2 linked regions of the Hymenobacter swuensis DY53 genome follow. The protein of the gene in region 1 interacts with the protein of each later gene in a pairwise test. Links are inferred from orthologs where the notes say so. Each region holds a gene or a part of one and is shown in the gene's direction. Other genes may lie near its edges. The genes, in order: ruvC and ruvA.

Region 1 (14,707 bases):
TACGATGCTGCCAACCTTCAGCATGGGTAATTCATCCATCACGCCCAGCATAATAGTACCGTCCTTCAGCAGAAGCACCGGGCCGGAATCGGGCACCAGCAACGGGTCGTTGTGGCCGGCATTCACGTATTCCAGCAGGCGCGTACGTCGGTCATACAGGCCGAAAAAAACCGTAATGAACTTGTCGCCGCCGGCATTGCGGAAGATGAGGTTGTTGAGTTCCTGGGCCACGGTAGCCAAGTCCACTTTCTGGCGGAGCAGTGTCCGGAGGCCGGCCTGGAAGTTCGACATCAGCAACGAAGCGGCCACGCCCTTCCCCGACACGTCGGCCACGCAGAACAGAAACCGGTCGGCATCGAGGTCTACCACATCATAATAGTCGCCGCCCACGGCGGTATGGGGCACGTAGCTGGCCTGCACGGCCACATGAGCATCGTTGGGCAGCTTGCGCGGGAAGAGCATCGTCTGCACCTCCTGGGCAATTTCAATTTCCTTGCGCATAGCCGCGTCGGCCACCCGCTGGCGGGCCAGGCGGCGGTTTTGGATGGCTCCGATGAGGATGTTGCTCAGCGTCTGCAGAAACTTGGTGGCTTCCTCGCCCGCGTAGTCATCATGCACGTTACCGATGAATACGTACGCCAGCACGTTGCCGTTTTGCACCACCGGAATGCTGGTTTCCAGCAATTGCCACTCGGCCGGCAGCGGTCCGAAATTGCTCAGCGGGCAGGGTTGGCCAGTGCAGCCGTCCAGGATGGCGGCCGGCAACTCCAGCTTGCGGAAGTCACTCAGGCCAGCCCCGAACGAGACAACGCACACCCATTCCTGCTCCTCCTTCACGTAAAGCACCAACCGTCGGATGTTGAGCTGCCCCAGCAGGGTAAACTGAAAGATTTTGTATAGGGCCGCTTCCGTGGAGTCGAGGTTGATGGCCTGCGTAATTTCCAGCAGAGCACCCAGCTCCCGCTCCTTCAGAAACAAGCGCTTTTCGGGGGTAGTATTGGGCATCGGGAGTTAAGTTATGAGTGTTGAGCGTTGAATGATGAGTTTCCTCGTGGCCGATAGGCTTGCCTGTGCCAAATTCATCATTCAACACTCGTAACTCATCATTCAGGAAAGTGGTGTTTTGGGGTCGTAAGCGTCGCGCAGGCCGTTGCCGAGCAGGTTGAAGCTGAGCACCAGCAGGCTGATGGCCAGGCCCGGCAGCAGCGTGAGCCACAGGCCGGCCTCGGTGCCTAGCAGCTGAAAGCCTTCGTTGACCATCAGCCCCCAGGACGGCGCGGGCGGTTGCACGCCCAGGCCCAGAAAGCTCAGGCCGGCTTCCAGCAGAATAGCCGCCGCGAAATTACTGGTTGCCAGCACAATCAGCGGACCGGTCATATTGGGCAGCAGGTGCCGCCAGATGAGCCGGCTCTGGGGCAGGCCCAACACGCGGCCGGCCTCCACAAAGGTTTTTTCGCGCAGACTCAGCATCTGTCCGCGCACCACCCGGGCCACGTCCACCCACATGGTCAGGCCCACGGCCACAAAGGAGGTCCAGACGCCCTTGCTGTCGAGGGCGAGAGAAATGGCAATGACCAACATGATGCCCGGAATACTCCAGACCACCGTCATCAGGCCCAACAGCAGCGAATCGAGCCAGCCGCCCACGTAGCCGGCTACCGCCCCGATGAGCATGCCCAGCAACACCGAAATCAGCACCGCCACCAGCCCGATACCCAGGCTCACACGGGTGCCCAGCAGCAGCCGGCTCAGCTCGTCGCGGCCGGCTTTATCGGTACCCAGCCAGTAGGTGCGCCGCACAATGTGCTCCTGTTCCACCGTGCGGGCCAGGTCGGCGGCTAGCCCGGAGCGGCCCGCTACGGCTGTCAGGGCGTAGGCCTGCGGCTGGTCGGCCAAGGCCGAATGGTTCTGGTAGGGCTGGGTCAGCAGCGAATCGCCCTGAATACGGTAGCTGGCAATAGGCACCTCCTGGTAACGCGGAGCGCGGCCTTGCCACCAAGTAAGCAGCGGGTTGTCGGCCCGCGCGGAATCCCGTAGCGGCAGGCGCAGCAGGGTGGCCTGAAAGCCGGGGGCTTCCTTTTGCAGCTGCACCACGCCGTTATTGGCCGAGGGCGAGTTATCCGGCAGCACCCAGTAGCCCAGCAGTGCCACCAAGGTGCAGAGTATAATGAACCCCAGGCCCAGCATAGCCGGCGTATTACGCAGCAGCCGCTGGCGCACATAGTAACCGGGCGGCCGGGCAGCCGCCTCGGTCACCGCAGCAACGGCAGAGGCCCCAACCATTAGCGCGTGTTATGTTGGAGCAGACCTTCTTTCGAGGCCAGAAAGAAACTGTCGCGCACGATGGCCCCATAGGAGCTTTCCTCATAGGCCAGTTCTGTATCGGGGTCGGGCCAGTAGCTGCGCACAAGGCCCTGCTCCAGCAGGGTGCGCAGCGCGGACTCCAGCGCGGCAGGTGGCAGGCTGGTTTTGCGACTCAGATCGGCAAAGGAAGTGACGAAGTACAGCTCGTCGAGGATATCAAATTCAGCGTCAGTCACAGAAAGCAGGGGTTTAAGGCAAAGGTAGTATTCCGGGCGGGTTGTTCTCGAAGGCAGATTGTCCGAATTCAACCCGCTACCGAGCCGTTTGGTTACCTCGCCTTCAGGGCCGGGCCGGCGCGTAGGCCACTCCCTGGCCCTGGTGAGTTTCGATATAGTCCAGAATCTGGCTGATTTCCTGATCAGACAGCTGGAAGCTGGGCATCTGCTGCTGTTGGTACTGGTTGAAGACTTTCACCGCGTACTCGTCGCCGCGAGCCACCAACTTGCCCGAATTCTTTACCCAGGCCCGAATCCAGGTTTCGGGCCGCCGCTTGCGGATACCGGCTAGGGCCGGGCCTACTACCACCTCATTCACGGCGTGGCACTGGGCGCAGTTGCTCTTGAACAGCGCGTCGCCAGCGGCCACGGCGGCCGGGTCTTGGCGAGCAAAGAACTGAGCTGAATCAGCAGGGGACATATACTTAATTGCCAGCGAATCAGGTAGCCTTTCTATTCCAGTAGCCGTGATGCGCATCATTCCATAGGGAGTAGCAACGACAGAATCAGCGGCCGCGGTGACATTTTCTGATAAGTTAGGGGAAGCTGATAAATAGTCACCCAGGGTAAACAGGCACACGGCAATGGCTCCGGCCACGGCCGTCAGGCTGGCGGGCATGATGATTTCCAACAGATTTTTCATGCGGATACGGGCTAATGAATTACCCATTGAAGTACGCCCGCAACGGCCGCAATAACAAGCAAAACCGTCGGCTTTAAGCGCCCTACCGCAGTTGCCGGCCTTTCCACTGGTAGCTGCCGCGCAGGCCCGCCAGGCCGGTGAGCAACGCGTAGGGCGCGTAGGCGAGCTGCAATACCGGCACCCACCACAGCCACCGGCGGCGGCCCAGAAACCCCAGCACCGGCCCTAGCAGTAGCGCGTCGGCGAGAAGCTTGAGGGCCCAGCTCAGGCCGACAATTTCGCCCGGCACCAGCCCCGCTGCCCACAGTCCCGCTCCTACCGGAAACGTGAGGTTAGCCAGCAGCACCAGCACGGCCAGCCGTTGCGGAGTGCGCGTCTGGTAATGCCGCCACTTACTGGCCCAGCGCACCCGCTGCCGCAGCAGTAGCCGCAGGGTCGGCTGCGCGGCCGTTTGCACCACGGCCTGCGGATCAGCCAAAAACCGGATGCTGCCGGGAAAGGCCGCGTGGAGCTTGTGCAGCAGAAATTCGTCGTCGCCACTGGCCACGGCCTCGTTGCCCCGGAAGCCCTGCACGGCGTAGAAATCCTGGCGGCGGTAGGCCAGGTTGGCCCCGTTGCACATGGTGGGCGCGCTCCGGCCGATGGAGGCAGCCCCTACCCCGACCAACCCGGCCAACTCTAGCCCCTGCAACGTGGCCAACCAGCCCGCGCCGGTAAGCAGCACCGGGCCGCTAATGAAGCGGGCAGTGGCATTGGTGGCAACCAGGCGGGCGTAGGCCTGTACCCACCCGACCGGTACCCGGCAGTCAGCATCGGTAAGCAATAGCCAGGGCGCACGCGCTACGGCAATAGCCGCCTGCACAGCCGCTTTCTTGCCCGTGGGGGCACCGGGCTGGCCAGCCAGCGGCAGCAGCCGCACCGGAAACGGCAGCCGCTGCGCGGCCTCCTGCACCACCTCCGCCGTGGCATCGGTGGAATGATCATCTACGATAATCACTTCAAAGCCACCCGATACCAGAAGTTGATCAGCTAGGTCGCGCAGCAGGCAAGGCAGATTTCCGGCCTCATTGCGGGCGGCAATCAGGATGGAAAAGGCTGGCGTTGACTTTCCTGGAGCAGTTTCTGTCAGGTCTTGCGGAAGGTGGGGCATTGATGGAGTTGCCACCAGCCGTTTCCACGCCCGCCGGTACTGCAGCATCCGGCCCAGGTACATGCCCGCCGTTCCCCAAAGCCCCACCGACCACAACCACCCGGCTACATTCATACAGATGGGGCCGAAGCCGGCGTTTTACGCTTGCGCAGCACGTTCAGCCGAAGCACAAATACCAGCCCGATGGCACTGGGAACGGCAATATTCAGCACCCACAGACTCAGGCTCGCGCTGAGCACCGGCAGGACCGGCTCGCCCAGCAGCCCGAACAAATGCGTGGCCGACAACTCCCGTACCCCCACATCGGCCAGCGCATTGAGCGAGGGCACCAAAGACTTGAGCAGGAACGTGCCCGCAATAGCCGCCAGAGCATGCCCCGCGGGAGCCTGTACCCCATATGCCAGCAGCAGCAGCCCAAACTGAGCACAGAATACGGCGTAGCGCAGACTGGAAATCAACAGCACATCGGTCAGGATGCGGGCCGGGTAGGTTGGCATGACAGCCAGAAACCGGCTGAAGCGGCGCAATGGCCGCACTGCCTCCACCGCCGCCACCAGCAGCTCGGAGTGATACAGCGGCAGCAGCACCAGCGTGTTGATGAGCAGGGTGAGTCCGACCAGGCCCAACTTAGCCGCCGGGTAAGCGGGCAGGTAAAACCGCAGCAGAAAGTACAGCAAGCCCAGCGTGCCGGCCGCCACCGTGGCCACAAGTTGACAGTAGCGCCCCAGAAACACAGCCCCCAGCGCATCCAGGCGGCGACTTTTCAGCTCCATGATGCGGCCGGCGTAGTCGCCCACCCGGTTAGGCGTCACGAAGCCCAGCGTGAGGCCCACTAGCACTGCCCGGAAGCTGCGCCGAAACGATACGGGCTCCAGGTGCCGGGCCAACCGCCACCACTTCCAGGCTTCCAGTCCCCAGTTGAGTGGCATCAGCAACAGGGCCAGCAGCACCGGGCCGCGCCCCGCGCCGCTGAGGGCGCGGGCAAGTAGCCCCCGCCAGGCGGCGGCCGTAGCAGCATCGGCCACTACCGAGTGCCAGAGCAGGCCCAGTGTGAGCAGTGTGATGCCTACTTTGCCGGCCACCACCCAGCCGCGCCGCCGGGTGGGCGCGGGTTGTTCGGGGGTTTGGACGTAGCTTTGAGGCTTGGGCAGGGGCAAAACGACGGGTAGTTGCGTAACTTCGGCAAGTTAGCGGGTTGCGCGCTGTCAGCGGCTCCCCCACCTGCGGCCAGCTACTTTCGTTGGTGGCCACCCGCTCTACGCTCACCGGCTGTTTGCCATGTACTTTTTCGAGCGGACGGCTTACTGCCGGCCGCTGTCTACTATGATTCTGCCCCTCGCCTCTTCTTCCGAGCTACTGCCTAAAGTAATTATGGGCGTAGACCCGGGCACCAACCTGATGGGCTACGCCGTAATTGAGGTGCAGGGCCAGCAGGTGCGCATGTTGGAGTACGACGTCATTGATATGCGCAAGCTGGGCACCAACCACGCCCTCAAGCTCAAGCGCATTTTTGAGCGCATGACGGAATTAATCGACCAGCACCTGCCCGATGAACTGGCCATTGAAGCGCCGTTTTTTGGGGTGAATGTGCAGAGTATGCTCAAGCTGGGCCGGGCCCAGGGCGTAGCCATTGCCGCCTGCCTGGCCCGCCAGATTCCGTACGTGGAGTACGCTCCCACCAAGGTAAAACAGAGCGTAACCGGCGCGGGCAACGCCAGCAAGGAGCAGGTGGCCCACATGCTGCGCCAGACGCTCAAGCTACCCCCCATCGAAGAAGCTCCTAAGTTCCTCGACGCCACCGATGCCTTGGCTGTGGCCATGTGCCACCACTACCAGAAGGGCAACAACGTGAAAGCCGGCGGCAAAAGCTGGGGCAAGTTCCTGGCCGATAATCCCGGCAAGCTGGCCGCTCCCGTCGCCGGCAAAAAAGTCCCCGCCACGCGGAAGAAGCCAGCAGCGTGAGTGGGCACTCTTTCACTCTGATTTTTATCTAATATGCAGCGATATTACTTATTGTGCACTCTATTTTCTTGTATCCTGTCAGTTTCGGAAGTCAAAGGTCAAGCGCAGGAATATATCATTAATGGTGGTTTTGAAACACTGAGTTCTTGTCCCGTTGAACCTGGTGAAATTATTCTGGCAACAGGTTGGCAGGGCAATGAAGGCACCCCGGATTTTTTACACACCTGCTCAGAACAGCACCGTGATTCTATGGACATCCTCGGCAATTTTGTAGGATACCGTAAAGCATATGAAGGAAAGGGATATGCAGGCTTATATCTACTACGCTACAGTTCGGATCAGAAAGAAAATTATAATTATGCTTCCCACGAACTGATATATAGCAAACTCAGTCAGCCACTGACCGTAGGCACTGTCTATCATGTACGCTTTTATCTTTCTTTAGCAGACTCATCCTTTATTAAAAGTGACTCTATTTATGTTTCTTTCTCCACCAAAACTGTATTCAATAAATATTATCAATTAATTGAACCTGATTTTTATAAAGGTATCAAGATACCTAATCAACATCAATGGGAGTTATTTGAACTCGACATTACTGCTACTGAACCATTTATTTACTGTTACATTGGATTGCCACGAAAGGCATTGACTCGCAAGAAGTACCATTCTATAATTGAAAATGGGCTACAACGAGGAAAATTTCTCCGTAAGCAAATACTACTTGCTTACTACTTTATAGATAACGTCTCACTCACTGAACAGAAATAAAGGTTGTCAAAACATTTCGCACGCTATTAAACCACCCCATATCCAATCCATGCAGCGCCGCCCCGTTCGTTCTACTTCTCTGAAAGCCGTGGGCTACGAGGCCGCCACGCAGACGCTGGAAATTGAGTACCGCCACGGCGGGCTGGTGCGGTACGCGGGCGTGCCGGCCGCTATTCACGCGGCGTTGCTGCAGCTGCCCAATAAGGCCTTGTTCGTGGAGCAAGTGCTGGAGCGGGGCTACGAGCGGGAACAGGTGCGCGGCTGAAAGCTACCAGAATCGGTTGGTGCACACTACTTGCCGCTTCTTTTTTAGCCGCAGCCCCAGCAGCACCTCGTGGCTGCCGCGGTGGTAGCTGTTCAGCCCCGATACGCCGGCATCGTAGGAGTAGCCCAGCGTAAACTGCTCGTAGTTCAGACCTACCAGGGCCACCAGCGCATCGGTGGCCCGCCACGACACCCCGGCCCAGAGCAAATCCTGGTACTTGAGCTTGGCATTGACGTCGAAAGAAAGCGGGGCCGGACTTACGGCCTTCACCAGCACCGAGGGCACCAGCGTCCAGTCGTCGTTGAGCGGTACCCGCACCCCTGCCGTGGCAAAGTAGTGCCGCCGCAGGGTGTTGCCCGTGCCGGGGCTCAGGGAAGTAGGATCGTAGGAGAAGTTGAGCTTATTAGCCAGCAGCTGCGCGCCCGATACGCCCACGTAAAAATCGGAGCTGTACACCCACAGGCCCACCGACGCATCGGGCACCCGGGCAGCGTCGCTGACGGCCACAGTGGTCGGGTCGAAGAAGCGCAGCTGCTGGCCATCCACGGCAAACTGCTGCATTCCCGCCGATACACCCAGCGCCGCCCGCAGGTTGGGCCGCAGCACCAGGTTGTAGGCATAAGAAAGGTAGAGCCCTTTGCGGCTGGTGGGGCCGGTTACATCGTTGTACGCCATGCCGCCCAGCGCATGAAACGGCCGGCGCCGGTCGCGCAGGGTGCGCTTGCTGGTGGTGCGCCACTTCCCCAGCGACGAGCTGGCGCTGAGGTAGTAGGTTTTGGGGGCTCCCTCCAGACCGGCCCATTGGGTGCGGTAGCTGGCTTTGATGTCGATGTAGTCCTCCACGCCGGTAGCGCCCGGGTTGAGGATGTAGTTGTTGTTCATGTATTGGCTGTACTGCGGCTGCTGCTGAGCCCGGGCCGGGGCAGCCAGTAGTACCAGCGCCGGCAGCACCAGAAGTAACACGTTTTTCATAGCGGATTGGGGCTTTAGGACCCTTGGCCGCCGCCAGTGCGTGGGCCGCGGCCAAGGGTCTGGCGGGGTACTTTGAAGAGACAGACAGAAATGAAGCGACGCAGCATCGGGCAGCACCATCCGGCGGCCCGGCATGCGTGGCCGCCGGCGGCGCGTGAGCTAGTAGAGAATCGTAATGGACCCGCTGTAGGACCGGCCCAAAGGACCTTTCGTCACCACCACGTAGTAGTAGGTACCTACCGGGGCGGGCTGCCCGTTGATGTCGCCCCGCCACTCGTTAGCCCGGCTGTAGTTGTTCATGGAGAAGATCTTATTGCCCCAGCGGTTGAACACGGTTACCGTGTTGTCGGGGAACTGCTCGATGAACTCAATCTGCCAGGTATCGTCGCGGCCGTCGCCGTTGGGCGTGAAGGCATTGGGAATCCGGATGGGCGGGCGCACGGTTACGGTTACCTGGTCGGAGTCGGCGCAGCCGCCGGCCCCGGCCGAGAGCGTGTACGTGGTGGTAACGGTGGGCGAAACCACAACCTGCAACGAGTCGGCCGAGACAAACCGCAGCCCGGTCGCGGGCGTCCAGCGTACCGGGTACCGGCCATCGGCGCGGCCCTCCAGCGTTGCGGAGCCCCCGGCCAGAATTTCCTTATCGGGGCCGGCGTCCACGTCAACCGGTGGCTGAATGCGCACGGCCACCGCGTTGGATACGGCCGTAACGGGCTGGGCGCAGACATTGACTGTGATAAGGCGCAGCGTCACGGTCTGGCCCGCGCGCAGGGTGGTGCTGGTAAACACCGGGCCGGTAGCCCCGGCCACATCGGCCCCGTTTACCTGCCACTGGTAGCCGGGAGCCGGGCCGGCGCCAGTCACCGAGGCGATACTGAACGTGAGCGGAGCGCCCAGGCAAACCGGTCCGCCCGGCTGCACCGCAATGGTCAGGGTCGGGGCCGGCGTGGGGGTGCGCGTAACCGTTACGGTGGCCGAGGCCGGCCCCGTGCTGCACAGGCCCGCCGTGGGCGTCACCTGCACCCGCACCTGGTCGCCGGTAACCAGGGTGCTGCTGCTGAACGTGGGGCCGCTGGCCACGGCTACGTTGTTCACAAACCACTGAAACGTGGGGCTGGGTCCCGCATTGGTAACCACGGCCGCAAAAGTCAGAGCTGTACCGGGGCACTGCACCGGGGGCGTAGCCAGGCTTACGGTAGGCGTAACCAAAGGCTGCACCCGCACCGTCACCACGTTGGAAACAGACGTAGCGCAGGTTCCGGTACCCGACGTAACGCGGCGGCGGAAGTAGGTGGTAGCCGTGAGCGGGCCGGGCGCATAAGCAGGGTTGGTAGCCCCCGGAATGGCCGTCCAGGTAGTGTTATCCAGGGACGACTCCCACTGATAAGCAAACGTGCCCGTGCCCCCGCTGGCCCCGCTCCCGCTGCTCAGGGCGTTGGGCGACGTACCCGCGCAAATGTCCTGGTCGGCGGCAATGCTACCGGCCAGCAACTCGGGCAGCACCCGCAGCACCACTGCAGCCGTCACCTCCGGCCCGCAGCTTCCCGCCGTGACGCGCCGCCGGAAGTAGGTAGTGGCCGGCAGCGGGCCGGGCGCGAAAACAGGCCCGGTAGCCCCCGAAATGACTGTCCAGGTCGTGTTATTCGGCGAGGATTCCCATTGGTAAATAAACGTACCTGTGCCCCCGCTGGCCGGCGTGGTGCTGGTAAGCGGGGCCGGCGTAGCGCCGGGGCAGAGCGTTTGGTCGGCTCCGATGCTACCCGCCGTGAGGGCCGGCAATACCCGCACCGTCACCACATTCGACACCAGCGGCCCACAGCCTCCCGACGTAACCCGACGACGGAAATACGTAGTGGTCGGGAGCGTGCCGGGAGCGTACGTGGCCGCCGTAGCGCCCGGTACGTCGGTCCAGGTTGTGTTATCGGGTGAGGATTCCCACTGGTAGGCAAATGCGCCGGTGGCTCCGCTGGCCGGGGCCGTGCTGGTCAACGGCGCGGCCGCAACGCCGGCGCACAGGGTCTGGTCGGCGGCTACACTGCCAGCCGTGAGGGCGGGCAGCACCGTGATGGTAACGACGGCCGACGTTTCCGGCCCGCAGGCTCCCGACGTTACGCGCCGCCGGAAGTAGGTGGTGGTATTGAGTGCACCCGGCGCGTACGTGGCCCCGGTAGCCCCGGCAATGGGCGTCCAGTTACTATTGTCGGGCGAGGATTCCCACTGGTAGCTGTAGGTGCCCGTGCCGCCCCCGGCCCCCGCCGTGCTGGTGAGCGGAGCCGGCGTAGCCCCCGCACACAGCGTCTGGTCGGCGGCAATACTGCCGGCCGTCAGGGCCGGCAGCACCGTCAGGACTACCGCCGGCGAAACCTCCGGCCCGCAAGCCCCGGAGGTTACGCGGCGACGGAAATAGGTGGTAGCCAAGAGCGGGCCGGGCGCGTAGGTAGGATTGGTAGCGCCAGCTATGCCCGTCCAGGTCACGTTATCTGGAGAAGATTCCCACTGATAAGCAAATGTGCCCGTGCCCCCGCTGGCCGGCGTGGTGCTCGTAAGCGGGGCCGGCGTAGCGCCGGGGCAAAGCGTCTGGTCGGCCCCGATGCTGCCCGCCGTGAGGGCCGGTAGCACCGTGATGGTTACGACGTTGGACAGAGCCGAAGCGCAGCTTCCCGAGCTGGCCTGGCGACGGAAATAGGTGGTTACCGTGAGCGGACCGGGCGCGTACGTAGCCCCGGTGGCTCCACTGACGGGTGCCCAGTTCACGTTATCCACGGAAGATTCCCACTGGTAGGCCACCGAACCAGTACCGCCCGCAGCTGGAGCGGTACTGGTGAGGGCGGCGGGAGTTGCCCCGGCGCACAGAGCTTGGTCGGCAGCCACACTACCGGCCGTCAGGGCCGGCAATACCCGCACTGTTACCACATTCGACACCAGCGGCCCGCAGGCTCCGGAGGTTACGCGGCGGCGGAAATAGGTGGTGGCTGGGAGCGTACCGGGGGCGTAGTCGGCCGCCGTAGCGCCCGGCACGTCGCTCCAGGTGATGTTGTCCAGCGAGGCTTCCCACTGGTACCCAAACGTGCCGGTGCCGCCCACAGCCGGCGCGGTGCTGGTGAGGGGCGCAGCGGGGCTGCCCGCGCACAAGGTCTGGTCGGCGGCGATGCTACCGGGCGTGAGGGCCGGTAGCACCGTAATGGCTACTGAGGCAGTCGAGCGGGAATCACAGTACGGGCCTGATTGGTCAGGCAGCAGCAGTTGGGCGCGCCGCCGGAAATACGTAATGCCAACCGGCAACGAATTGGGAGGCGTGTAGCTGGCCCCGGTGGCCCCACTAATAGCCGTAAACGTGACGTTATCTGGTGAAGATTCCCACTGGTACACCAAGGGCAGGCCAGCGTCGCCGGAAGCATCGGCACTGCTGGTCAGGGCCGCTGGCTGTGTTCCAGCGCACAGCGTCTGCGCCGCGGCAATGCTGCCCGGTACCGGCAGGTCCGGCACCCGGAGCAGGCCTCGGCTTTCACGGCAAAAGCACTCGGTTGTGATACGCAGCGTGACGGTGTAGTCGCCGGGCGTGGCGTACACGTGCACTGGGTTTTCCAGCGTTGAGGTAGTACCGTCGCCAAAATCCCAGGCGTAAGTTTTCCCATCGAAATCGATGGGCGGGGCGGTAAAGGCAATCTGCCGACAACCCGTAATTCGGAAACTGGGCCCCACGCGGAGCAGGGAGCTTTGGTTGAAGTTCACGAGGCCCAGACCACTGCGGCCGCTACCCAGCTGCAGGCTGTCGTCGGCGTAGCGGGCTTTGGCCCCCAGCGAATCGGGGTAGACGATAAGGCCCAACGCGGGCTGGTTGTCGCGGGCCACGTACAGCTTACCATCGGGGGCGGCCTGCAACGAGCCCAGGTCGGCGGGCATTTTCTGGTTGAGCGGAATCACCTGCCGGTTCAACGGCCCGTTGCCGCTGACATTGAATTGCAGCAGTTTGGGCGGGTTGCGCACCGTGGCGTAGAGGTAGCCGCCGGGCGAAAACCCCACCCCGTAATATTTTCCTTCTTTGCTATCCACGATATACGGCACCCGCGGGTTGACGCTCACCTGGCCCGTGCTGGTATCAAACCCAAACAGCTCGACGGTGCTGCTGCTGTCAGTAGTTACCTCGCTGTAGCGGGCCAGGGCCAGCTGCTGGCCGTTGGGCGTCACCTTCATCTGGCCTTTGTAGCCCAGGGCCGCCACGGTCGGGGCATGCAGACTGCCAACGGTTGAAATGATAGGCACAGGCTGCACCCCAGCCGTGGTAACGCGGTACGCCAGAAAGGCGTCGCCCCGGTTGTCGTTGCCGGTTTTGGCATCACCCCAGCCGTGCGTGATAATCCAGATGTCGCAGCCGTTTTTATGGAATACGCCCGTTATCTTTTCGGCCGTACCGCGAGCCAGCGGCGTGTTTTTGGTGGCGGCTACCACTGTGCCCGGCCCCCCACCCGCCGGAATCACAATTTCCGAGTAGCTCAGCCCTACGGTGCTATTGAGGGTGAAGAGCAGGTAGCGCGTCGGCTGACCGGCCGCAACGACGCCCGGCAGCCGGATGGGCAAAGGGCCGTCGGTAGTGAAGCGGTTGCCGGCCAGCCCCGTACCATTGGTCATTACGGTGCCGTCGCCATTCCACACGGTTTCGCCGTTGCTGTAGAACAGGATTCGGCCATTTCCATCCGACATTACCCCGGAGCCGGCGGGGGCGTCCATCTGACCGTCCGTCAGCACCTTTGGCAGAGAGTCGGCCGAGGCCTGGTTGAAATCCAGCCCCGCCTTGAAGCCGAAGTACCAGGTATTGGCAAATTTCTCATCGGCCGCGCACTCGGGGGGCGGCGTGCCCTGAGCCTGGGCCGGGGTGGCTGCCCCACCCAGCAGCAGCAACAGAAGAAGTAACAGGAGCAACCCGCCCAGCCGCCACCTCTCCGGGCAATGGGCGGCTAGGGCATGGGGGTTGCGAACAGGTGGGAAGTAAGTAGCGGTAACGTAGGGCGTTGCCAGCATAGGACGGCGGATGAGTGGGCTGATAAGGTAAGCGAAAATGCCGCATAAAAAGTGCCGTACACCGTCGCTCTACTTTCATCATTCCCTTTCTCCACAGCCAGTTAGCCGTCCGCGTGGGGCGGCGCTACGGGCGTAGCGCAGAACGCGCCCCTCTTTCAACGCCCTGGCCAGCCAACTACCTGCCCGATGGTGGTGCACCGGGCTCCTGGCCCTGCTCTTTCGTGCCCTGCCGCGTGGGTAGCGGCCCCGCTCCTACTTCGGCCACGCGTATGCCGCCGACCAGCTGCGGAACTCCTCCACAGTGGCCGTGTGGTTGGCCAGCCAGGTCTGCACCTCAGGCGTGCGGGCAGCTCTCGACTCCTGCACGGAGTACGCCAGGGCCGGCAGGTAGCCCTGCTTCTTCAGCTCCACGAAGTACGGCACCATATACTGCCAGGTAAATCCGTTCTGCTTTTCCGGGTGCAGCTCATCCAGCACGCTGATCAACGCGTCCAGCTTACGGATGAGCTGCTCGGTGGGCGTTTTGTCTTTGTTTTCCTCGCTGTAATCCATGGCGCCGCTCATGCTCAGCAGCATGTCGGCGGGGCCGAAGTTGTCGAGGCCGCCTTTTTTGCCGGCGTTTTTCAGGGTTTCCGGGGAGATATTAATAGTGACGGCTTTTTCGCTGGTTTTCTCCACGCCTCGGCCCAGCAGCTTATCGAAGCGGGCCAGCACGGCCTCGGCGCGCTGCCCGGTGGGCTCCACCTGCAACAGGCGCAGTATGGCCAGCAGCGCCGGCACCCGGTTGCCCTCCTGCTGCTGCAGCAGGGCCAGCGCGTTCAGCGAGTTGGCGTGCCCCGGCCGGCACCGCACCGACTGCTGCATGCTGCCAATAGCCTCGGCCGGCTGCCCAAGCGCCGTGGCCTGCGTTACACCCAGGTTAAAGTGCAGTGCGCCGTCGTTGGGGTAGCGTTTCAGGCCTTCCTGATACACTTTGGCGGCTTCCTTGGGCTTTTTCAGCCCATCCAGTGCGTTGCCGTAGGTGCTGTAGATGGAGGGTCCGGGCTCGGCCTCCTGTTTCAGGAGTTGTTTGCTCAGGGCCACAGCTTCCTCGTTACGGCCCAGGGCGTTGTAGGTCAAAGCCAGCTCGTAGCGGGCAGTAGTATTGGTGGGGTCCTGTTTCAGGGCTTCTTTGTAACGTAGCACGGCCTCATCAGGCTTGCCTTGGTCGTAGAGGGCCACGCCCTGCTGCACCAGCTCCTGGCTGCCGGTGGTTTGGGCAGTGGCCTGGGTGGAAAGGCCGAGCCCCAGGGTTAGTATAAGAAGTATTCTTTGTGCGCGCATATCGGGTAAGGACAATTGAAGAG
Region 2 (14,745 bases), 2.6 Mb from region 1 along the record:
CCAAGCAGCAGGCTATCGGCCGCCTCGACAACCTGATTGCTCTGCGCGTCCGCGAGGAAATTGCCCGGGCCGCCCGGGCGGCGGCCCGCCGGGCAGCGGCCAATGCAGCGCGCTCCACCGCTGCCGCTACACCCGGCCGGAGCCCGGCCGCCACCTCGCGCACACCCGGCACCGCAGCGGCGGAAGCCGCCGCCGAAGCGGCTGCCGAGCGGGTAGACCGGGTAACCCTGACGCCTGAAACGGCCGAACTGGCGGCTTCCTTCCATGAGAACCGGGGCCAGTTACCCTGGCCGGTAGGCAAAGGCTTTATCAGCCAACGTTTCGGAAGGCACAACCACCCAGTATTGAAGAATGTGGTGGTGGAAAACCGGGGCGTGGATATTCAGACGAGTGCCGGCGAGCCGGTGCGGGCCGTATTTAGTGGCAAGGTCCTCACGGTGGCCAGCGTGCCCGGCATGAACACCATCGTGATGGTGCAGCACGGCGACTATTTCACGGTGTATGCCAAGCTGCGTAGCGTAAGCGTAAGTGAAGGCCAGACCATCCAGGCACGCCAGACCATCGGTACGGTTTCCACAGATGCGGAGGGTACTTCAGAGGTGCAGTTTCAGGTGTGGCATAACAGTTCCAACCTGAATCCTGAGAACTGGCTCGGCCGCAAGTAATGGCGTGAGGCCCGTGCGGGCGGGCTGGCTTCGGGGCAAAAAAAAACACCGCACAGTGCACGGTGTCTTTCTGAGCTATGAAAACAAACTTAGCTACCAGAATCCCTCCCCCAAAGCAGCAGACTACCTAAGGCAGATGCCAACAGTGGAGTCAATCCCCGATAACCATTCGAAATATACGGGAGGCCCTAGTATTTAGGCCGGCAAATTCGCCGAATAGCTTTTTTCCCTCGGTGAAGCACAAAAATTCGGACGCGGCCTTTTCCTACGATCTTTTAGATAAGATTCAGACGGCTCAGCAAAGCCGACTTGTAAGAGTTACCGATGGGAACTGGGAGCAGGCTGGTGGCCAACTCTGCACTACGTCCCGCCTCCACAATTACCGCGTCGCTTTCGATGGCAATAATCCGGTCGAGGCGCACAATGTATTTGCGGTGTACCCGGGCAAACTCCCGGGCCGGCAGCTTGGCCTCCAACTCTTTCATAGTGCTATACACCGTGTATCGCTCCCGGCCTGAGTAAATATTCACATAGTCACCCAAGGCTTCCACGTAACGGATATCCGTCGTTTTTACCCGTACCAGCTTGTGGTCCTGCTTGATGAAAATTTCATTCTGGCCACCATTTAAATACAGCGACTCGGCAGCATCGTTAGTCATGCGTAATAGTCCTTCCAACTTCGTTTTTTCTTCTTCCAGCTGAATACGCGCCCGGCGCAGCTCTAAATGGGCTACCACTTCCCGGCCCAGAATGCGCAATGCTTCCCGTTGCGCCGCGCTTAGCTGGCGGGGAACCACATCAATGGCGCAGATGGTACCCACGGCCTGGCCTTCAGCAGTAATGAGCGGGTAACCAGCATAGAAACGAATCTTAGGGTCGCCCGTTACCATGGCATGCTCCCGAAACAACGGATCAATGGAGGCGTCTTCTACCTCATATAGCTCGTTTGACTGGATAGTGTACTGACAGAAGGTAAGGTCGCGGGGGGCACTGTAGACGCCCGGCAAGCCCACTTTAGCCTTCAGCCACTGTCGTTGCTCATCGATAAGGGAAACAAACGAAATAGGCGTATCACAGATAAACGCCGCCAGCCGGACTAGGTCATCAAACACCGATTCGGGTGGTGTATCCAGAATTTGATAGGCATGTAATACTTCCAAGCGTTTTGCCTCATCCGCACGCGCAGAGGAGGCTTTGGTCTTTCGCACGGGAGCAGACTGTTTGGTGGCCATTGGGTACAAACAAAGAAGGTGGTGGCACCTGATAGGTATAAGCAGTAAATTTTCCCAAAATAGCTTACAAACCCGCACACTCAGGCGGCCAAAACGTTGAATACGGGCAATTACCCGCTTAATGAAATCCTTTTCTGGCTAGTGTTGACCGCAGTGGGCACGCCCCGGCTACCGGACCGCAAACCGGGTGGCTCAGCCGACAGCAACCGCACAACGGGAACTGATTTTGAAATTATGCGGTACCTTTATCAATCCTGAAGCGTACAAGGCTGCGTATACGTAGCTTTGCCACCCCAATAACCTGACCTGTTGGTCTTCCCCACATGAACTTTGCCACACTCCTGCTAGGAATCGGTAGCTTCGGAGGCACCGAGCTTCTACTTATCGGTCTTGCGATTATCCTGTTGTTTGGTGCCAAGCGCATTCCGGAGCTGTTCCGGGGTATGGGCCAGGGCATCCGGGAATTCAAGGATGCTTCCAAGGAAGAGAAGCCGGAATTCCGGGACCGTCCTGTAAACCCGAACGACCCGACTGCTCCCCGCCTGTAACGCTCTGTAGTCATGAACACTCCTTTTTTCCTCTTTTTAGGCGATTTGGGCGGTGGTGAGATAATGCTCATCATGGTCGTAATTCTGATATTTTTCGGTGCCAATAAGATTCCGGAGTTGGCACGCGGCCTGGGCAAAGGCATTCGGGAGTTCAAGGATGCTTCGCGCGAGATTCGTAGCGAAATTGAGAATACCGGCCAGCCACAACAGCCGTATCAGCAGCAGTTCAACCAGCAGCCGTATCAGCAACCCGCTTACCAGGCCCCGATGGCTGATGTTCCGGTAACCGATGTTCCGGTTACCGCGCCGATAGCTCCGCCCATGGATGGGGGCATCACGCCTCCCGTAAAGCCTGCTGCTGAAGAGCGCCCCCGCCTTGACCAACTGACCTAACCCCTTTTCGTCTTGAGACGCTTCAACTCCCTCACGGAAGTTCGCCACGAGCTGACGGCAGGCACTACGTCCTGTCGTCAGCTCGTGGAGTATTATCTGGATAACATCCGCCGCAAAGAACACCTGAACGCCTTTCTGGAAGTCTGGCCCGAGGAGGCCCAGGCCCAGGCTGAGGCCGTAGACGCCAAGCTGGCGGCCGGTACCGCCGGCAAGCTGGCGGGTATGGTCATCGGCCTCAAGGATGTGCTGGCGTACGAAGGCCACGCCCTGCAAAGCAGCAGCCACATTCTGGATGGCTTCAAGTCTCTGTTCACTGGCACTGCCGTGCAGCGTTTGCTGGACGAGGATGCCATTGTTATCGGGCGCCAGAACTGCGACGAGTTTGCCATGGGCGCTTCCAACGAAACGTCCTACTTCGGCCCGGCCCGCAACGAAATTGATCCTGACCGTGTGCCCGGCGGCTCCTCAGGTGGCTCGGCAGTAGCCGTGCAGGCCGATATGTGTCTGGCGTCTATTGGCTCCGATACAGGTGGCTCAGTGCGGCAGCCAGCGGCTTTCTGCGGTATCGTGGGCTTCAAGCCTACGTATTCGCGCATTTCCCGCTACGGCCTGATTGCCTATGCGTCGTCCTTCGACCAAATCGGGACGCTGACTCGCTCGGTAGAGGACGCCGCGTTGCTGTTGGAAGTAATGGCCGGAGCTGACTCGTTCGACAGCACCGTGAGCCAGCGTGAAGTACCGGCGTACAGCCAGCAGCTGACCCCTGCCCCGCACTACCGCGTTGGGTACATCAAGGACTGCCTGGAGCGGCCGGGGCTGAATCCGGAAATTAAGGCCGCCACGGAGCAGGCCCTGGAGCAGCTGCGTGGCCAGGGTCATGTGGTGGAAGCCGTGGATTTCCCGTACCTCGACTTCATTGTGCCGACGTATTACATCCTGACTACCGCCGAAGCCAGCTCCAACCTGAGCCGCTACGACGGCGTGAAGTTCGGCTACCGCGCTCCGGATGCAACCGACCTGGAGTCGCTTTATAAGAAGACGCGCGCGCAGGGCTTCGGTCCGGAGGTACAGCGCCGGATTCTGCTGGGCACCTTCGTGTTAAGTGCCAGCTACTACGACGCGTACTATACCAAAGCCCAGCGCGTACGTCGCCTCATTAAGGAGAAGACCGACGAGCTGCTGCGCGAGTATGATTTCCTGGTGCTGCCCACCACGCCCACCACGGCCTTCCGTATAGGCGACGTGAATAAGGACACGCTGGCTATGTACCTAGCCGATATTTTCACGGTGCAGGCGTCGCTGGCCGGTGTACCCGCCATTTCGGTACCCAACGGGACCGACTCACAGGGGCTACCCATTGGGTTGCAGATTCTGAGCGGCGCGTTCCGCGAAGAGCATCTGTTGGCGTTTGCCAACGCTGTTACAACAACGCTGACGCCGGAGCTGGCTTAGGCGCATCAGCCGCAGAACAAGTATTCTGAAGCCGGGCTTCAGTCACTGGAACGATTTTTACACGTACCATTCCAGCGGCTGACACCCGGCTTCAGAATAACTCGTTCTGGCTTTTTCCGGAATCTGCGTTATTTTTGAAAACATGCTGGGTTGAGGCTCAGCATTTTGTATCTCCGGCTGCTCTGCCCAGTTCCTTATGTAACATGATAAAGAAGTCGTTGCTGCGCGCTGCTGTTCCCGTTTTGCTGGCTTCGGCCCTTGCCCGTCCGATGGCGGCCCAGGTGCGGCCCGAGTTGCCGGCTACGCTTCAGCCTGGTGCTACCAATGACTCCCTGCATGTCAACTTAGAGCTGTTGCCTGACTCACTAGCTGCAGCTCCCATCGATTCTTCCAGGTTGGTATGGCAGCGGACGCCGCCCGAGTTGCGGGACTTGGTTGGGGACCGAATCGGCTGTCTGGAAACCGATGCTCCACACGCCTTCAACCCATCCGTTATGGCCTTTGTGCGGCTGTTCACGGAGCGGCAGCGCGGGTATACGCAGCGTGTGCTGGAGCGGGAAAATCTGTACTTCCCGCTGTTCGAAAAGTACTTGGCCAAATACAATCTACCGGTTGATTTAAAGTACCTGGCCGTGGTGGAATCAGCCCTGATTCCGACGGCTAAGTCGCGGGTGGGAGCTACCGGCCTCTGGCAGTTCATGGGCCCCACGGCCAACGACCTGCGCTTACGCCGCGACGAATGGGTGGATGAGCGCATGAACCCCGAAAAGGCTACGGAAGCAGCCTGCAAGCATTTACGCTACCTCTACGGGGTATTTCACGACTGGGAAATGGTGCTGGCTGCCTACAATTGGGGCGCGGGCAACATGCAAAAGGTAGTGCGGCGCACCGGCAAGAAAACCTACTGGGAAGTACACCCCAATCTGCCAGCCGAAACCCGCAACTACGTGCCTACATTCACGGCCATCATGTACGCCATGAAGTATGCCAAAGAGCATCAGCTGCACGATCCTGCTCTGCGCTACCAGTACACCGAACCGATGGATACGCTCCAACTCGGGGGTCGTGCCTTCGACTTCAAACGGCTGGCCCGCGCCTGTGGCTACTCTGATTCGTTGGCTCTGCTGCGGATGAATCCGGAGCTACGCAAGCCCTGGCTGCCAACGGGATACCGCTCGTACACCGTTCAGTTTCCGGCAGCAGCCCGGCCGGCGTTGTCCGTAGTTGACCGTGAAACGCTATTCGATTACTGCCAGCCGTCAACCGAGCTACCGGCTCCACTCCCGTTGCGCTCAGTACTGCTGGCCGGCGTGGAGCCTTTTCCAACCAGCCGTCTGGCAGAAGGCACTGCCCATTCGGCTACCCGTGAATCCCCGCGCTTCCGCCGGGTGCGCCACACGGTAAAGCGCGGCGAAACGGTGGCTTCTGTGGCAGAACGGTACGACGTAAGTCCCGCCCAGGTACGGCGCTGGAATGAGTTGGGCAAGAGTTCGTCCTTGGGCTCCCGCCGTCAGCTTATCGTCTTTCTGCCTTTATCTCCTACAACCACGCCATCTGCCAGTACCCAACTCATGGTAGCCCCCCCTGCCCGGCGAATAGCACCCGCTGCTGTGCGCCCGACAGCAGTCAAGCCGGCCTCTGAAGCCGAGGATGGTATCGACGCAACGCGTGCTGTTACTGTTGCACCGGTCCAGCGCCCGGTCCGCACCCGCACGGCTGCCCAGCAAACTCCATCGGTAGCAGAGGCCGATGACAGCGTACCCGCTACGTATGTGGTCCGGCAAGGTGATTTTCTGGAGAAAGTGGCCCGCACTCACGGCCTGACTATTGCCCAGCTGAGAGCCTGGAACCGTCTGAAAAGCGAAACCCTAACGCCCGGCCAAAAGCTCAGCCTCAAGCCCACCGCCGAAGCCATTGCCGACCTGACTGCCGCCACCCACGAAGTGGCCGCCGCCGTGCAGGCGCCGGTCCGGCGCTCAGCCCGCACAGCACCATCGTCCCCCACCACGCCGCTTATCCCGGAAGTGCACTTGGTACAGCCCGGTGATACGCTCTATAACATCTCCCGCCGCTACCAGGGCCTTACCGTAGAGAAGCTGCGCGAGCTGAATCACTTGCAGTCAGACGACGTAAAGCCCGGCCAGAAGCTGATTGTGAGGAGCTGATTTCCGCTTTAACAGCGATAGAAGGCAATTATTTTTTATCGCCTATAAATCAGTGTATTATATAACATTTCAGGAGTAGTCTGAACTATTTTTCTGCGAGTTGGCACGGTTGTAGATTTCGGCTGATCATCTTTCCATCAGTCGTTTATTCCTATGAAATCGTTCCTCTACCTATTCCTCCTGATTACTGGTCTGCTGAGTGCTGCCGGATGTTCTTCGAAGCAAGACGACCCGACCCCACGCGACCCCGAAGCTGTTGTTTCGCTGCAACGCACTATTAGCTACCCCTCCGGCAGCCTGGCCAACCAAGTGCAAGAGTACTCGCAGCTTACCCTTCAGACGAAGCTGGCAGCCCAGACCGATGGAAGCGCCCAACTCAGCTTTGTGGCCCTAGGAGGCAAAGACAAAGTAATCCTGACTATTGCCCAGTCGCTGTTCAGCACCGGCCAGACGGGCTCCTACGCGTTGAAAAACCAGTTTGATCCACAAGGTTCTTTCTCGGCCGCTTATACGTATTACGTCGTCAACCGGCCCGGAGAATTACAATCCCACAGCTACTCGGCCAATCATATGCAGGGCAAGCTCACTGTTACCAGCTACGATACGCAGCGGCGTCTACTCAGCGGCACTTACCACTTGGTTTTGGCGGACGTAGCAGACCCCAACGACGAGACATTGGGCAACTCCAGCGGCTTGCGCAGCCGGGTAGAGCTGGTAGGCTCGTTCGAAAACCTGAAAATGGAGTAGCCCTACCCTACCGCCATCCGGCAAGCCCCGGACCGTACGCCGGTTCGGGGCTCTTTTTCTATCCGGGCGGCGGGGCGTACCTTTGACGCGGGTTGCTTTTGCCCCATCTTGCTTCCTTGTGCTTTCTTTGGAAGTCTACCCACCGCTACTTCGTATGCTGAAAATCAATAAACAGGATGCCCTCAATTACCACGCCCAGAGCCCGGCTGGTAAGATTGAGGTAATTCCCACCAAGCCTATGAGCACGCAACTCGACCTCGCGTTGGCGTACTCGCCCGGCGTGGCTGAGCCCTGCAAAGCCATTGCCGCCAACAAAGATGACGTGTACAAGTACACCGCCAAGGGCAATCTGGTGGGCGTTATCAGCAACGGGACGGCCGTGCTGGGGCTGGGCAACATCGGTCCTGATGCCAGCAAGCCGGTGATGGAAGGCAAAGGTGTCCTGTTCAAGAAATTTGCCGGCATTGACTGCTTCGATATTGAAATTGACGCCACCGACCCCGATGAGTTCATTCGCATTGTAAAGTCGCTGGAGCCTACGTTCGGAGGCATCAACCTGGAAGACATTAAGGCCCCCGAGTGCTTTCGCATTGAAACGGCCCTGCGCGAGCAGATGAACATTCCGTTGATGCACGACGATCAGCACGGTACGGCCATCATCTCATCGGCGGCGCTGCTCAACGGGCTGGAAGTGGTAGGCAAGAAGATTGGCGAAATCAAGCTGGTCGTAAGTGGGGCCGGCGCGGCAGCTATCAGTTGCTTGCGGCTGTACCTGGAGCTGGGGCTGAAGCGCGAAAACGTAGTGGTGTTCGACAAGGATGGCCTCATCACGCCGCAGCGAACCGACCTAGCCGACATGCAGCTGTTCTTCGCCACCGAGCGTTCCATCAGCACCCTAGCAGAAGCTATGGATGGGGCCGACGTGTTCCTGGGCCTCTCGGCGGCTAATGTGCTGCCGGCCGAGTTGCTGCTGAAGATGGCCGCCAACCCCATCGTGTTTGCCCTGGCTAACCCCGACCCGGAAATTGCCTACGAAGTGGCTATGGCTACCCGGCCGGACATCATCATGGCTACCGGCCGCTCCGACCATCCTAACCAAGTGAATAACGTGCTGGGCTTCCCCTACATTTTCCGCGGCGCGCTGGATGTACGGGCCACGGAAATCAACGAGGCTATGAAGCTGGCCGCCGTAAAGGCGCTGTCGGACTTGGCCAAGGAACCCGTACCGGAGATGGTAAACAAGGCTTACGGCGACAATACGTTGTCGTTTGGTCGCACGTACCTCATCCCCAAACCGCTGGATCCGCGCCTGATTACGGCCGTGAGTCCGGCCGTGGCCAAAGCGGCCATTGACAGCGGCGTGGCCCGGGTACACATCGACAACTGGTTTGCCTACGAGGACGAGCTACGCGCCCGCCTGGGGGTAAACCAGAAGCTGATGAACCGCATTACGCAGGCCGCCCGCAGCAACCCCAAGCGCGTGGTATTTGCCGAAGGCGACACCTATAAAATCCTCAAGGCCGCCCAGATTCTGCACGACGAGGGCATTGCCAAGCCCATCCTGCTGGGTAACCGCGAGAAGATTGCCCGCATTGCGCAGGAAAACTCCCTGGACCTGGAAGGCTGCCAGATCATCGATATTTTGCACGAGGAAGCCAAGCGCGAAGAGTATGCCGAGCTGTTCTATCAGAAGCGGCAGCGCCGGGGTATTACGCTTTACGAAGGCCGCCGCCTGTTGCGCGAGCGGAACTACTTCGGCTCGATGATGCTGGAAACCGGCGAGGCTGACGCTTTTATCACCGGCCTCAGTAAGGATTACGGCAAGAGCATTGTACCCTCCCTGCAGGTGATTGGGGTGGCCGAGGGCGTGAAGCGCGTGGCGTCCATGTACATCATTCAGCACAAAAAAGGCCCATTCTTCTTCGCCGATACCACCGTGAACATCGACCCGACGGCCGAGGAAATGGTGGGCATCATTGGCCTCTCGGCGCAGGCTGTGAAGTTCTTCGATACGGAGCCGCGTGTAGCTGTCATCAGCTATTCCAACTTCGGCTCCAACCCCGGCGAGCTGCCCGACAAGGCCCGCCGCGCCACCGAGCTGGCCAAAGCCCGCTACCCCGAGTTGATTCTGGACGGCGAAATGCAGGCTAACACGGCCCTCAACCCCGAACTGCTGCGCGAGCAATATCCTTTCTCACCGCTGGCCGATAAGGGCGGCGCGAATACGCTCATCTTCCCGAACGTCATCAGTGGCAACATTGCCTACAAAGTGCTGCAGGAAATTGGCGGTGCCGAAGTAATCGGGCCGGTACTGATGGGCATGCGCAAGCCGGTGCACATTCTGCAGCTGGGAGCCTCGGTGCGCGAAATCGTGAACATGGCCGCCATTGCGGTGGTAGATGCCCAGCATCCCGAAGGCAAAGGACTCTAACCGTTTGTTGCTTTCCTGCTTTTCAAAGCCTCGCTCTGCCCCGGAGCGAGGCTTTATGCTTTCATGGCCTTTGGTTTCTCTGCTTTGATTCCGGCCAAATTCGCCCCAACTTGCCCGACTACCTGTTCGGTTCACCCCACCGACTACCCTCGCCAGAACTTCTGACGCAACTGGCACAAATACCACCGCCAGCGTGTTCCGGTAGCACCGATACTCTCCAACACAACCACCCCGCATGATTGCTTACGTTGACGGCAAACTAGTCCATAAAGACCCCACCCAGGCCATTCTCGACGTGAATGGAATTGGCTATGAAATCCGGATTTCCCTGGCTACCTATTCCAAGCTGCCGGGCGAAGGGGAAAAGACCAAGCTCTATACCTACCAGCACATCAAGGAAGACGGGCAGGCGCTGTACGGCTTCCTCGACCCGAACGAGAAAGCCTTGTTCATGCAGCTCATTTCCGTATCGGGTATTGGGCCGGGTACAGGTATCGTAATGGTTTCATCGATGTCAGTTGGCGAGATTCGGCACGCCATTGTCAGCGAAGACGTACGCGCTATTCAGAGTATTAAAGGTGTAGGCCCCAAAACAGCCCAGCGCGTGGTGCTGGAGTTGAAAGACAAGCTCCGTAAAGATGAGCTGATGGCCAAAGCCGGCATTGATACGGTGCCCCTGGCTAAAGCACACAATACCAGTCGCACCGAAGCGTTAGCGGCTTTGGTAACGCTGGGCTTTGTACGGACTGCCGCCGAGAAAACCCTCGACCAGATCCAGCGCAAGCACGGCAACGACCTGAGCGTAGAGGAATTGATTAAATTCGCTCTTAAGTCCCACTAAGTCTGATTGGGGTGTTGGTTGTCGGTTGCTACTTATCAGTTGTCAGACGTGGGTATCTGCCTGGTCGTTTGCTCACAGCTGATGCGTGCCTGACCGGCAACTGCCGCCTCGTTACCTGCTCTCTTTCCCTCCTTTCGCCCGACGGTTATTGACGCTTGAATACCGGTAAGAAGTCTCTGGCTGCCTCTATGGTGGCAGTTGTGTCGTTGGTGGCCTGGTGGTCGCAGGCGAAGCCTTTAAGTGGTATGGCCGCGCCTTTCGCCATGCGCCAGCTCTGGTCAGACTGGTTACCGGGAGTAGCCCGTACGCCCCGGCTGGCCGCCGGGTTTTCGCCCGATACGCCCCGCACCGATACAACGCGCTACCGCCCCGGCACGCGCCCCCGCGTGGCTCCGGCCGACCGGATAGGCACGCCGTTTTCGCCCCAGCGCCGCCGTTCCCCGCTGGTGCTGCCGTTGCCTTCTAACGTACAACTCGATGTTCAGGCCGACGACAGCCTGCAGAATTTTGACATCCAGGAAAAAGTAGGCCCGGAATTCAACTTCCGGGACCCCAGCCGGATGACGTTTGAGGAGTATTCGCGCTGGCAGCAGCAGCAGGCCGTGCGCAACTACTTCCGCCAACGCTCCAACGGCGGCGTGGCCGGCGACCAGAACCAGGCCGATAACCGTCGGCTGATTCCCAAGATCTACCTGGGCCCGATGGCCGACCGGATTTTCGGGGGCAGCTACGTGGATATCCGGCCGCAGGGCGCCGTGACACTGCGCATGGGCTACCGGGGCAACCGCAACGAAAACCCAACCCTTACCCTGCGCCAGCAGCGGGTAGGTGACTTTCAGTACGACCAGAACCTGAACCTGAACCTGAGCGGCCAGATTGGCGAAAAGCTCAAGCTCACCTTCAACTACGACACCCGCGCGGCCTTCGATTTCGAGAACAACATGAAGCTCGATTACACGGGCTACGAAACCGATATCATCCGCAAGATTGAGCTGGGCAACGTGAGTCTGCCCCTCAACAACTCACTTATTACGGGAGGCCAGAACCTGTTCGGGGTGAAGGCGCAGTTCCAGTTCGGCCGTCTGGGCGTAACCACGCTGGCCAGCACCCTGCGCGGCCAGGCCGATGAGGTGCGCATCCAGAATGGGGGCCAGAGCCGGGCTTTCGAAATCAAAGCCAGCCAGTACGAGCGGGACCGGCACTTCTTCCTGAGCCAGGCTTTCCGGGACCGGTACGATGCCAGCCTGCGCAACCTGCCCACCGTGCAGAGCGGGGTGGAAATCACCTACCTGGAAGTATGGGTAACTAACGACAACCGCCAGAGCGACAACCTGCGCAACGTGGTGACGCTCATGGACGTGGCCGAACCCAGACGCCTCTACCGCGACGACTTCCTGAAGCCCGCCGGTCCTAATGCCTTGGCCGAGAACAACGCCAACACGCTGCTCAGCCAGATCCAGAACAGTGCCGGCTACCGGGGCAACCTCACGGTGGACAATATTCTGGCCGGCGCGGGCCTGGGACTGGAGAAGAATAAGGATTTCGAGCATGTGCGGGCCCGCAAGCTCGACCCGCGCGAGTATACCTACAACGCGCAGCTGGGCTACCTTTCCCTGAACACCCAGCTGCTGCCCGAGCAGGTGCTGGGCGTGTCGTACCAGTACATCTACAACGGCAAGACCTACACCGTTGGGGAAGTGCAGAGCAATTACACGCAGGTGGGGCAGGATGAAGTCATCTTCCTGAAGATGCTGAAGGCCACCAACCCCGGCGTGGGTCTGGCCGACCCCACGCAAAACTCGCAGAACCCGAACCTGCTGACCCGCAACCTGCCGACCTGGGATTTGATGATGAAAAACATCTATCCCCTGAACGCCAACCAGCTCAACCGCGACAATTTCCAGCTCCAGCTCGTCTACAAGGATGATGTAACGGGCGTGGATCTGATTTCATTGAAGGAAGGCCAGCGCATTGCCAACAAGCCGCTGATTGAGGTGCTTAACCTCGATAACGTCAACCCCAACAACGACCGAAACCCCGACGGCAACTTCGACTTCTTCCCCGGCATCACCATTGATACCGAGCTGGGGCGCATTATTTTCCCGGAGGTGCAGCCATTTGGCAGCTACCTGGCGGCGCAGTTTGATACCACGGCTTCCACTTCCGAGCTGGAACTGGCCCGCAAGTACGTGTACCGCGAGTTGTACAACCAGGTCCAGAGCGACGCCCAGCAGCGCCAGGAAAAGGACAAGTTCTTCCTGCGTGGCCGTTACCAAGCCACTTCCACCGACGAAATCAACCTGCCGGGCATTGGTATTGCCGAGGGCTCGGTGCGGGTGTTTGCCGGCAGCACCCTGCTGCAGGAAGGCACCGACTACCAGGTATTCTATGACCAGGCCAAAGTCAAAATCCTGAACCCGAGCTACCTCAACTCGGCCAACGAGCTGCGGGTGGAGTTCGAGAAAAACGCGTTGGTGCAGGTGCAGCCGCGCAAGCTGCTCGGGGCGCGTTTCGATTACCGCGTGTCGCCCGACATGAACTTCGGGGCCACGATTCTGCACCTGCGCGAAAACCAGGCCCCCGGCATCAACCGGGTGAACATCGGCGACGAGCCGGGCAACAACACCATCTACGGCTTCGACGTGAACATGCGGCGCGAGTCGCGGGCCCTCACTAAGTACCTGGATGCGCTGCCGTTCCTCTCGACTAAGGAAATTTCGACGGTTTCGTTCAGCGGTGAGTTTGCGCAGCTGCTGCCGGGCCAGAGCAAGCTGGGCTCCGGCGACAGTGGCGGCGAAAACGGGGTATCCTACCTCGACGACTTCGAAAACGCCCGTACGCCCTACACGCTGGGCGGCGTCAACTCGGCTACTACCTGGCGGCTGGCCTCTACGCCGCAGCCGCTGATTGGCTCGGCTCAGGGGCTGGAAGTGGCCTACAACCGCGCCAAGCTGGCTTGGTACACCATCGACCAGACCTACTACACCAACGGCCAGAGCAAGCCCAACAACATCGGCGTCGGCGACCTGAAGAACCACTACGTGCGCGGTATCAAGCGCACGGAGGTATTCCCGAACCGCGACGTAGGCACCACCGGCAACTCCTTCGAAACGACGCTGGACCTGGCTTACTTCCCCGACCAGCGCGGCCAGTACAACTACACGCCCCAGTTCGATCCGGCCCGGCCGACGTTCTTCTCGGCTACCACGCCAGCGGCTAACCTGGCCCGTTACGGTGGTATTTCCCGCGAAATTACCTTCGATACGGACTTCGACAACGCCAACGTGGAGTTTCTGGAGTTTTGGATGATGGACCCGTTCCTGACCGGTGACAACGGCAAGGTGACGGACTCCGACGGCCACGACAGCAACAACAACACCGGCGGCGACGTGTACATCAACCTGGGTTCGGTATCGGAGGACGTGCTGGCGGACCAGAATCAGTACGAGTTTGAGAACGGTATTCCGGCCGACCCCGCCAACCTAGGCGTCGAAACCGTGGAAACCATCTGGGGGCGGGTGTCCCGGCAGCCGTTCCTGACGGATGCGTTCAGTGCCTCGCCCGATGCCCGCGCCCGCCAGGACGTTGGCCTGGATGGCGTAAACGACGGTGACGAGCAGGCCAAAGTCCCCGCTTACCAGGGTGTTGCTGACCCTGCGGCCGACAACTTCCGCCACCACCTTGATGCCAGCTACGACCAGGCCAACGCCAAAGTACTGGCCCGCTACAAGGATTTCAACGGCATGGAGGGCAACTCGCCCGAGGGCAGCCAGCTCAGCTCCACCGCCTTCCCCGATAAGGAAGACCTGAACCGCGACAATGTGCTGTCGGATACGGAGCGGTACTACGAGTACCGCCTGCAGCTGCGGCCGGGCCAGCTGGAAGTGGGGCAGAACTTCATCGTGGATAAAATCACGAACAACAACACCGATACTAACGGTGAGCCGGTAACGTGGTACCAGTTCCGGATTCCGGTGCGCCAGCCCGACCGGGCCGTGGGCGTGCCAGCTGGCCAGGATTTCGGTTTCAAATCCATCCGGTTCCTGCGCATGTATCTCACCCGCTGGCAGCAGCCCGTGGTGCTGCGCATGGTGCAGCCGCAGTTTGTGGCCAACCAGTGGCGCCGCTACCTCAACAAGCTGGCAGAACCCGGTCAGACCATCGTCAACCCCGATACGGACGCGGATGCATTCAGCATTTCGACGGTAAGCATTGAGGAAAACGGCATTTCGACTACGGCGGCCGATGCTATTCCGTACGTGCTGCCCCCC

Evidence for each region.
Region 2: the proteins of ruvC (region 1) and ruvA interact in binary tests that used the Escherichia coli proteins (3 or more experiments, as listed by UniProt). The link is inferred for Hymenobacter swuensis DY53 from one-to-one orthologs.

What each region holds. Positions count from the first base shown.
Region 1 is NZ_CP007145.1:1,613,324-1,628,030, reverse strand. Bases 4,686-7,514 are described here. They hold ruvC (crossover junction endodeoxyribonuclease RuvC), read left to right. Parts: upstream 4,686-5,695; coding sequence 5,696-6,334; downstream 6,335-7,514. Other genes in these bases: HSW_RS08405 (PorP/SprF family type IX secretion system membrane protein), read right to left, coding at 7,374-7,514; HSW_RS08410 (KTSC domain-containing protein), read left to right, coding at 7,155-7,370; HSW_RS24195 (hypothetical protein), read left to right, coding at 6,368-7,105; HSW_RS08420 (lysylphosphatidylglycerol synthase transmembrane domain-containing protein), read right to left, coding at 4,686-5,529. Outside these bases: HSW_RS08445 (PP2C family protein-serine/threonine phosphatase), read right to left, coding at 1-1,005; HSW_RS08440 (ABC transporter permease), read right to left, coding at 1,108-2,283; HSW_RS08435 (helix-turn-helix domain-containing protein), read right to left, coding at 2,283-2,540; HSW_RS22680 (c-type cytochrome), read right to left, coding at 2,644-3,222; HSW_RS08425 (glycosyltransferase), read right to left, coding at 3,305-4,372; more of HSW_RS08420, read right to left, coding at 4,483-4,685; more of HSW_RS08405, read right to left, coding at 7,515-8,342; HSW_RS08400 (T9SS type B sorting domain-containing protein), read right to left, coding at 8,502-13,361; HSW_RS08395 (tetratricopeptide repeat protein), read right to left, coding at 13,614-14,684.
Region 2 is NZ_CP007145.1:4,206,380-4,221,124, forward strand. What follows is about bases 8,805-11,671. They hold ruvA (Holliday junction branch migration protein RuvA), read left to right. Parts: upstream 8,805-9,868; coding sequence 9,869-10,474; downstream 10,475-11,671. Other genes in these bases: HSW_RS19480 (NADP-dependent malic enzyme), read left to right, coding at 8,805-9,633; sov (T9SS outer membrane translocon Sov/SprA), read left to right, coding at 10,720-11,671. In the rest of the region: HSW_RS19445 (murein hydrolase activator EnvC family protein), read left to right, coding at 1-665; HSW_RS23145 (GAF domain-containing DNA-binding protein), read right to left, coding at 941-1,825; HSW_RS19455 (Sec-independent protein translocase subunit TatA/TatB), read left to right, coding at 2,221-2,445; HSW_RS25110 (Sec-independent protein translocase subunit TatA/TatB), read left to right, coding at 2,458-2,838; Asp-tRNA(Asn)/Glu-tRNA(Gln) amidotransferase subunit GatA, read left to right, coding at 2,851-4,290; HSW_RS23150 (LysM peptidoglycan-binding domain-containing protein), read left to right, coding at 4,494-6,455; HSW_RS19475 (outer membrane protein assembly factor BamD), read left to right, coding at 6,609-7,202; more of HSW_RS19480, read left to right, coding at 7,357-8,804; more of sov, read left to right, coding at 11,672-14,745. UniProt on the Escherichia coli protein: The RuvA-RuvB-RuvC complex processes Holliday junction (HJ) DNA during genetic recombination and DNA repair.